One region of the Paludibacterium paludis genome, then DNA from elsewhere that is predicted to be linked to it. Evidence: predicted binding sites of a transcription regulator. Region 1 holds the regulator's gene; each other region holds the start of a gene.
The links. The regulator FNR, encoded in region 1, switches genes on or off when oxygen is low (the NO sensors DNR and NnrR bind a similar motif). The targets are predictions, from matches to a motif close to TTGATNNNNATCAA.

Region 1 (2,200 bases):
GCTCCAGGCTGTCTTGAGCGCTGGTTGTCGGCCTCGCCTTCCAACCGGCTTGGTCGTTATGCCGAGCATCTTCTGGCGTTCTGGTTCGATACCTCGTCGCATTCCCGTCTTGCCGCCCGCAACGTACAGGTGCGGCGCGGTAACGGAATGACGATCGGCGAGTTCGATTTTCTGCTCTGGCTCGATGGCGAGCCATGGCATCTGGAGCTTGCCTGCAAATTCTATCTGAAGCTTGGTGAGTCACCACTGGAATGCGTCGGCGCGAGTCTTGGCGATGGCATGCAGCTCAAGACCCTGGCGATGAAGCGTCAATTGGCGTTGCCGACTCTGCCGGAGGGCGCGCGCGCCTTGCCTGACGGGTTTGCCGGATGCCGCAGCGCGGCGCGCCTGGTGGGGGGGCTGTTCGCCGGGGCCGGCGGTGGGGATCCTGAGGGAACGCTGGGCGGCTGGTGGCGGCAAGGCGCCGAGTCCTTGCCTTGCCGGGGCGCCGCGGCGCGCTGGGTGATTCTTGACCGGAGCCGCTGGCTGTCGCCCTGGCGGGGCGGGCAAGCCGCAAGTCTTGATGCGGGAGAGCTGGCCGCGCGGCTGCAGGGGGCCGATCGTGTGGCGATGGTCGCCGAAATCATGGAAGACAATGGAACGTGGAGAGAGGTCTCCAGGGGATTCGTGGTGCCGGAAGGCTGGCCGGATGCGAAACGGCTGGCCGAGCTGTACGGGCGGAGCGGACCCCGCCCGTGACGCTTACTGACCGTTGGCGTGTACGCAGCCCGAGATCAGCTCCTTGAGCTGCTCCGGCAGCACCAGCTGGATGTGCTTGTGGTCGACGGTGATCCAGCCTTGCTGCTGGAATTTCGACAGGGTGCGGCTGACCGTTTCGAGCTTGAGGCCAAGGAAGCTGCCGATTTCCTCGCGGCTCATGCGCAGCACGAAGTCGTTGGCGGCGAAGCCGCGGCTGGACAGGCGCTGGGAAAGGTTGAGCAGGAAGGCGGCCAGCCGTTCTTCCGCCTTCATGTTGCCAAGAAGCAGCATGACGTTCTGGTCGCGAACGATCTCGCGGCTCATCAACCGGAAGAAATGGTGCTGCAGGCTGGGGATGTCGCGGCCGAGACTCTCCATGCGGGAGAAGGGCAGCTCGCAGACTTCGCTGTCCTCCAGGGCGATCGCGTCGCAGCCGTGAACGCTGGAGGATATGCCGTCAAGACCCATCAGTTCGCCGGACATCAGGAAGCCGGTCACCTGTTCGCGACCATCCTGGCTCGATACACAGGTCTTGAAGAAACCGGTGCGGATGGCGTACAGGGACTTGAAGTTCTCGCCGCTGCGGAACAGGAACTCCCCGCGCTTGAGGCGGCGACTCTGGCGGATGACGGCGTCGAGCTGGGCGAGCTCTTCGCGGTTAAGTCCGACGGGCAGACACAATTCTCGCAGACTGCAGTTGGAGCAGCTTACCTTGAGAGTATGGAGCGGGATCAACGTTTGGTCGTTCATGCTGTATTTCAGCAACCTTGTAAATAAGCTTGACGCTTGTCAAAGCGGATTTTATCCGTTTTCTACAAATTTACCAGTCCACCACAGGTTTTTCCAGTTCAGGACCGCCATGACACCCACCCACCCGTTTTTTCCGGACAGCTGCGAATTCGATCGCGAGCTTATTGAGCGTCTGGATTGCTCCGGACCGCGCTACACCTCGTATCCCACGGCTGACCGCTTCACCGCCGCGTTTGGCCCCGACGATTATCTGCGCTGGTTGGGCCAGCATCAACTGGGTCAAAGCAATCGGGCAATATCATTATATGCTCATTTACCTTTTTGCAACACTGTCTGCTACTACTGCGGTTGCAACAAGATCATCACCAAAGACAAGTCAAAGGCGGATACCTACCTCGATTATCTGGAAAAAGAGGTGGATGCGGTTGTCGCCGCGCTGGGCAAACGGGAGAAAGTCATTCAGTTGCATTTCGGTGGTGGAACGCCGACGTTCCTGTCGGATGCACAACTGGAACGGTTGATGACCTTGCTCAAGACACGTTTCGAATTCCTGCCCGAAGGCGAGTATTCGATCGAAATCGATCCGCGCAAGGTCGGCCGCGATACCGTGTTCGAGCTGGCGCGTCTGGGCTTTAACCGCATGAGTGTCGGTATCCAGGACTTCGATCCGGCCGTGCAGCAGGCGGTGAACCGGGTACAGAGCGAAGCCGAA
Region 2 (2,200 bases), 1.4 Mb from region 1:
ACACGCTCCTCAGTTCGCTTCAGCACCAGGCGATAGGCGGCTTGCGCGGCCTCCCCCGCGCGACCTGCAGGACGCAGAGCGCCAAGGTCGGAAAAAGCGAGCTCTACCGCCTGACCTACCGAGTTCGCACCCGCGCTCATTACCACTACGCCATCGATCAACCAACTGCGGTAAATATCGTGCGCGTGCAAACGCTGCAAAAAAAATGCGTTCACCCGATTCGCCTCATGCGGTTGCAGAGTGTCGCTGCCGGCCAATTCCTGACACAGCAGATCTGCCGCACGGCTCATGCGATGAGAAAGGTAGCTGGAAATCAGTTGCCGTTTCATCGTCATATCGCCTGACTCATAGCGTGAAACGACACGACGGTACGCCGCATCGGCAATCTGTTCCAGATCTTCTCGGGCACCGTCCCCCACTCCCGATGATCCTCGGAAAAACCCGGGTAATAGCAGGCGCTTTGCGGTACGGAGGCCGCCATGCACACAAGAAGGGCGGCACGGTGCCCGCCTCACGGCAGCCGCATCGGCAAAACCAGTCTTTGGCTCAATACAGCAGGGGATCATCAAAGGAAATGCCGAAGACATAATTTCCATATCTATTTTTCATCAGTCATGTGAAGGATATGGGATTACGATGCGGCATGGGGGAGGGGAAGGTCTTGCAAAAAACGCTCATACCTGGGGGAAGCATCCAAAAAAAGCGAGGATACGGCCCACCACCGTATCCTCCCAAGCAACAACACACACATCAAAAGGAAAACACATCAACAACAGTCGTCATGCTCCGGGTTTGGGCGACCTGTCCTCGATACAGCTTTCTTTGTCCGCCTTCATCGCACGGCGGACAAAGATCGCGACACAGACCACCACAATCAGCGTGGCAACAAGAATCGTGATAAGGCTCAACAGTCCCACATCGTCAGACAGCAGTTCAGACCAGAGACTCATGACTCGCTCCTTCCTTCGGGGTCACGGGCACTCGGTGCCGACCCGGCGACATGAAATTTTTGAGAAACGAATATCGCTTTCTCAAGCTGCAGTCATAATATCCTTATGAAATATATGGTCTTTGACGTGCATCAAACGTCATGCTGATGCCATGATCCATAGGACAAACACAAAAAAAGCGGCCCGTTTACCACGGACCGCCGTTCTTTTTCAGCCCACCCGATCAGGATTTCGGCGTCGCATCCTTGGAAAGGAAAAAGGCATCGGAATAAAACTCATCTTCCGGAAGCGCCCTTTCGGTCGTGAACGTGCGATGAGCGGCTTCGACCATCACCGGCGCGCCGCAGGCATAAACCTGATAACCGGAAAGATCGTCGAAATCGGCGAGTACGGCTTCGTGTACGAATCCGGTGCGGCCTTGCCATGCATCCGCCTCCGCGGGCTCGGACAGAACGGGGATGAACGTGAAATTCGGCATCGTTGCCTGCCATTCGGCCGCCATGCCGGCAAGATACAGGTCTTCGAGGGTACGCGCCCCCCAATACAGCACCATCTCGCGGTCAAGACCGATATGACGGGCATGCTCGACGATACCCTTGATCGGAGCGAAACCGGTGCCGCTGGCGATGAAGAGAATCGGCTTGTCCGAATCTTCGCGCAGGAAGAAGGTACCCAGCGGTCCCTTGAAACGCATGATCTCCCGCTCTTTCATGGTCGTGAACACGTATTCGGAAAAACTGCCTCCGGGCTGATGGCGGATATGCAGCTCCAGAAAACCTTCATCATGCGGAGCATTGGCAATGGAAAAGCTGCGTTTCTTGCCATCCTTCATCAGGATGTCGATGTACTGACCAGCGCGAAACAACAGGCGCTCCGACACGGGAAGCTTGAGGCGGAGAATGGCAACGTCATGAATTTTCTCGATTTTCTCCACTCGACACGGCAAGGTTTTGATCGGAATATCGCCCATACCCGTCACTTCGCGCGCCTCGATACTGATATCGCCTTTGGGACGCGAACAACAGAACAGCGCGTACCCTTGCGCCCGATCCTGATCGCTCAGCGCTCCGGCCTGGTAACTGCCATGGTCGACATCGCCCTCGACGACCTTGCCCCGGCACGCACCGCACGCGCCGTCGCGACATCCGTAAGGCAATCCGAGTCCCTGGCGCAACCCAGCCTCCAGGATAGTTTCATGGTCTTCCACTGTGAATGTGTGCCCGCTCGGGAGCACCTTGACCTGACACGTC
Region 3 (2,200 bases), 1.5 Mb from region 1:
CCGGCGACGGACTTGACGGCGTCGCCGATCTGCCGGGCGAGGCGCATCGAGGCGACTTCCAGCGGCTGGAAAAGCCGCGCGGCGGCCAGGCTGGTCACTGTACCCGTGGCGAAGGTCAGAAGGCCGGCCGGCAATTGGCCGACTCCACTGCGCAGCAGCCACAGGTGCAGTGCCGATACGGCGCTGCACAATACCAGAAAATGCACGAGGTACAAGGAAAACGACATGGCGCCGAGCTGTTGGGACAGCGGAGTCGCGAAAGGCCGTTGCAGGGCCGGGTTGAACGAGATCGCGGCGAGTATGCCGGTCGCCAGTACGGACAGATGCAGCGGCGTCGCGTAGCGCGCACGGAACATCGCGGCGGCAAGGCTCAGAATCAGCATGGCGATGCAGACCGCCCGTGCCCCGCGAAGGGCCGCCAGACGCCGGCCCGCCGGCGACGCGATCAGGTCGGCGAGCATCATGCCCATGAGAAATGCCACCAGCGGACTTTCCGTTTTCACGAGCCAGGCGAAGGCGGCAAGATAGAGGGGATAGCGCAGGCGGCTTTGGCCCGCCACGGCGAGGAACGCGAAAATCGCCATCGATCCCACCAGTTCGTGCTGCATGGTCCACAATACCGGAATGAGGGTGGTTTCCCTGTCGTACCGGAAAAACACGTCAAGCAGCGAGAACCGCAACCAGTCCTTGGCGTCTGGGGTGAAGGCATAAAACTGGCCGAGCCATCGGTAACCGCCTTCTTTGGCCAGCGGCAGGTTCCACATGGCGTCCCATTGCACCAGCATCACCGCGATCAGCGAGGCCGCGAGCACCGGCAGACACAACCGGGGGTAGCGGCGCAGGGCGGCGGTGATCAGTCGTTCGCGCGAAGGGGCGCGGAAGTGATGAATCGACATCACAAGCCCTGACAGGACGAAGAACAGGTAGACGGCGAGCGCGCCGTCACTGAATACCGGATAAATCGTGAGATCGAGGTCGGCAAGCAAAAAGCACGGCCCCAGATGGCTGAAGAGGACCATGAGCGATGCCCAGCCTCTTACGCCGTCCAGATGGGAGAAACGCATTGTTGGAAATTTCGAACGGGTCTGATGAGTCCAGCGGCTAATTGTAACACGTTCGAAATAATCAGTCTGCATGGGTTCGTGGTGTTGTGTGAAAATGTTCTCAAACGAACTTTTTTGTGTTGTTTTTGTTGTTTTTCGATCTTCTTTGCGCCTCGGGTAAAAGCCCTGCGTGCGGTGTGGTAACTGACGGTTTTTAAAAGGTCTCGACGCGATTTTGCTTGCGCCGATCTTGATCTCGATCAAGTTTGCAAATGAACATTCGGCGCTAATCTAGGTCTATAAACGAGTAGTGGTTGTCGAAATCCGAACATATTCAGGAGTCAATCATGGATGCCATCAATACAGCGGCTGTCGCGGCCGATCCCTGGCGCGGCTTCACGGGCGGCGAGTGGATGCAGCGCATCGACGTCCGCGGGTTCATCCAGTCGAACTACCGACCCTACGAAGGCGACGCGGCCTTCCTGGCCGGAGCCACCGAGCGCACCCGCGCGGTGTGGGCGAAGCTGGAGGAGCTGTTCCGCGAAGAACGCGCTCGTGGCGTCCTGGCCGTGTCGGCCGATCGCGCGAGTTCGATCACCGCCCATGACCCGGGCTATATCGACGCTTCGCGCGAGCTGATCGTCGGCCTGCAGACCGACGCGCCGCTCAAGCGCGCCATCATGCCCAACGGCGGCCTGCGCATGGTCGAGAGCGGCCTCGCGGCTTACGGCTTCGAGCTGGAGCCGGCGGTGCGCGAGATCTGGAGCCGCTACCGCAAGAGCCACAATCAGGGGGTGTTCGACGTCTATTCGCCGGACATTCTCGCGGCGCGCAAGTCCGGAGTGATCACCGGGCTGCCCGATGCCTACGGGCGCGGGCGCATCATCGGCGACTACCGCCGCGTGGCGCTGTACGGCACCGACTTCCTGCGCGAGGAGCGCCAGAAGGCGTTCCACGAGCTGGACAACGTGCCGTTCAGCGAGGCGGTGCTGCGCCAGCGCGAGGAATTGAGCGAGCAGTGGCGCGCGCTCGACGAATTGCGCGAGATGGCGTCGCGCTACGGGTACGATATCCGCCGGCCGGCGGCCAGCGCGCGCGAAGCGGTGCAGTGGACCTATTTCGCCTACCTCGCGGCGGTGAAGGAGCAGAACGGCGCG
Region 4 (2,200 bases), 570 kb from region 1:
CTCAGCCGGGCAAACCGACCGCCCGGCGCACCCGCTCCCAGTCGAACCATGGCCCCGGATCGGTTTTCCGGTTCGGGGCGATGTCCTCGTGACCGGTCATGCCCGCCAGCGGCTGATCACGCATCAGGCAACGCGCCAGGGCGATCAGCGTGCGGTACTGGGCATCGGAGAAGGGCTCGAAATCGCAGCCTTCCATCTCGACGCCCACCGAAAAATCGTTGCATCCGTCGCGTCCGCGCCAGCTGGAAACCCCGGCATGCCAGGCCCGGCGGCCAACCGGCACGAACTGGACAAGCTCGCCGTCGCGCCGCACGAAAAAATGCGCCGACACGCGAAGCTCCCGCAGCGACTCATAAAACGGGTGGCCGGACGGATCCAGGCAATTGGTGAACAGCTTTTCGACATCATCCCCGCCGTACTGATAGGGAGGCAGACTGATGTTGTGCACAACCAGCAGATCAACGCCCCTCTGCGGGCGTTCGTTGCAATTGGGCGACACTACCTGCCGCGCCTCGGCGATCCATCCTGACGGCAGCAGGGTCAGCTCCGGATGCTGCCCGTCTTCCTTCCTCCGATAGACAAGGGAAACGGCGCCGCCGCAAAGGGGGTGATGTCCCGCATCGTCGATGAATCCCGCCCGATGAAAAAACGCGCGGACGCGATCCCGCCCCCCCCCGATCCGTACCCGTACTTCCGATGCCGACGCTAACAGGCGATTGAGCAGGCGGTATCCCCAGGTATCCCATTGGCGGGCCGGATCGACAACGAAACTCACGATTTCGTCGACGCCGTTCTTGCGGCGAGTCGCCAGAAAGCCCGCCAGCGCCTCCCGTTCATCTTCGCAAACCCAGACGGCTCCTTCGCGCTCGTCAACCGTTCCGGCGCTCCCGAACACCGGCGCGCCGCAAATACGCCCCGCCCCTTCTGAGCGCAGGGCGGCATCAAACGTCGCCAGCGCGCCGGCGCGCTGTTCGTCGCGCGGATCCAACAGGAAAACCCTGAAAGGCACTGAGTTCATGTGCTGCCTCATTCATACCGACAGCCTTCATGGTAAAGGCAAGTCGCACTTGGCGCATCCATTGAGAAACATCAGGACAACCGGGTGAACGATGGCCGATACTGTAGGGCAAGCGCACCTACCGGAGACCTCGCATGACGCTCGATCCCTTCAATCGCCCCGCACCCGGATTCGACGAACCGCTGGAAATGCTCTTGGCCTGTCACGACAAGATCCGCCGCTTCTGCGACCAGCTTGACAAACTGCCGCCGTATATCGACGAGAACGGCGTGAATGAGACGGCGAAACAGGCCATCGACGGGGTCATCCGTTATTTCGACCAGGCGGGTCCTTCGCACCACGCCGACGAAGAGGAAGAGCTGTTTCCCATTCTTCTCGCCCGTGTTCCCTCGGCGGCGCCCAAGCTGGAACAGCTCTCGGCCGAGCACGGGTATCTCCACTCGTGCTGGAACGCTATCCGCGATGATCTGGCGGCGCTCAGAAACGGGGACAGCTCCGTCATCAGCCGCATCGAGATCCAGGAATTCGTGCGTCTGTACCGCGAGCACGCGGCGATCGAGGAAGCCTGGCTGATCCCTACCGCCGACGCCGTCCTGACGCCGACAGAAAAGCGGCTGGCCGGCGAACACATGGCGCAGCGCCGCAAGACAAACAGCTGAGGCGCCGCTTGAGGTAGAATGTCGGATTGAGAAAATGCTATCCGACTCCCCTTCCCCATGCTGATTTCCCTCGCTCAACTGGCCCTGATGCTGCTGATCATTTTGGTCGCAGCGGAGATTTTCACCAACGCGCTCGAACATCTGGGCGAAAAACTGGGCATTTCGGAAGGGGTGACCGGTTCCCTGTTCGCGGCGGTGGGCACGGCCATGCCGGAAACACTGGTGCCCTTGCTGGCCATTCTCGGCGGCAGCTCCGCCCAGGCATCGGTTAATGAGGAAATCGGCGTGGGCGCGATTCTGGGCGCACCGCTGATGCTCTCCACGCTGTCGACCTGTCTGATGGGCGCCGCGGTCCTGAAAAGCCGCGGCTTCTGCGGACGACTGAACCCGGAAAAAAGCGGGCTGCTGCGCGATCTGAATGTTTTTCTGATCGCCTACTCCCTGTCCGCTGCCGCCATGTTCGTCACCAGCCACACAGTGCGCGGTTTTCTGTGCGCCGCGCTGGTGCTGCTGTATTTCATCT

Region 2: JNO50_RS16575 (DUF3149 domain-containing protein) is a predicted target of FNR. The motif match lies at 1,072-1,085, and genes of this name have one in related genera.
Region 3: pflB (formate C-acetyltransferase) is a predicted target of FNR. The motif match lies at 1,294-1,307, and genes of this name have one in related genera.
Region 4: JNO50_RS01395 (hemerythrin domain-containing protein) is a predicted target of FNR. The motif match lies at 1,080-1,093, and genes of this name have one in related genera.

The regions. Positions count from the first base shown of each region.
Region 1 covers NZ_CP069161.1:891,083-893,282, forward strand. The annotation lists gene JNO50_RS03950 (DUF1853 family protein) at 1-738, shown strand, start outside; gene fnr (fumarate/nitrate reduction transcriptional regulator Fnr) at 742-1,488, opposite strand; gene hemN (oxygen-independent coproporphyrinogen III oxidase) at 1,598-2,200, shown strand, end outside.
Region 2 covers NZ_CP069161.1:3,571,659-3,573,858, forward strand. The annotation lists gene JNO50_RS16570 (hypothetical protein) at 1-596, opposite strand, end outside; gene JNO50_RS16575 (DUF3149 domain-containing protein) at 780-950, opposite strand; gene JNO50_RS16580 (CDP-6-deoxy-delta-3,4-glucoseen reductase) at 1,174-2,200, opposite strand, start outside.
Region 3 covers NZ_CP069161.1:2,431,576-2,433,775, reverse strand. The annotation lists gene JNO50_RS11010 (acyltransferase family protein) at 1-1,019, opposite strand, end outside; gene pflB (formate C-acetyltransferase) at 1,391-2,200, shown strand, end outside.
Region 4 covers NZ_CP069161.1:316,859-319,058, reverse strand. The annotation lists gene ampD (1,6-anhydro-N-acetylmuramyl-L-alanine amidase AmpD) at 2-544, opposite strand; gene JNO50_RS01395 (hemerythrin domain-containing protein) at 1,153-1,677, shown strand; gene JNO50_RS01390 (sodium:calcium antiporter) at 1,735-2,200, shown strand, end outside.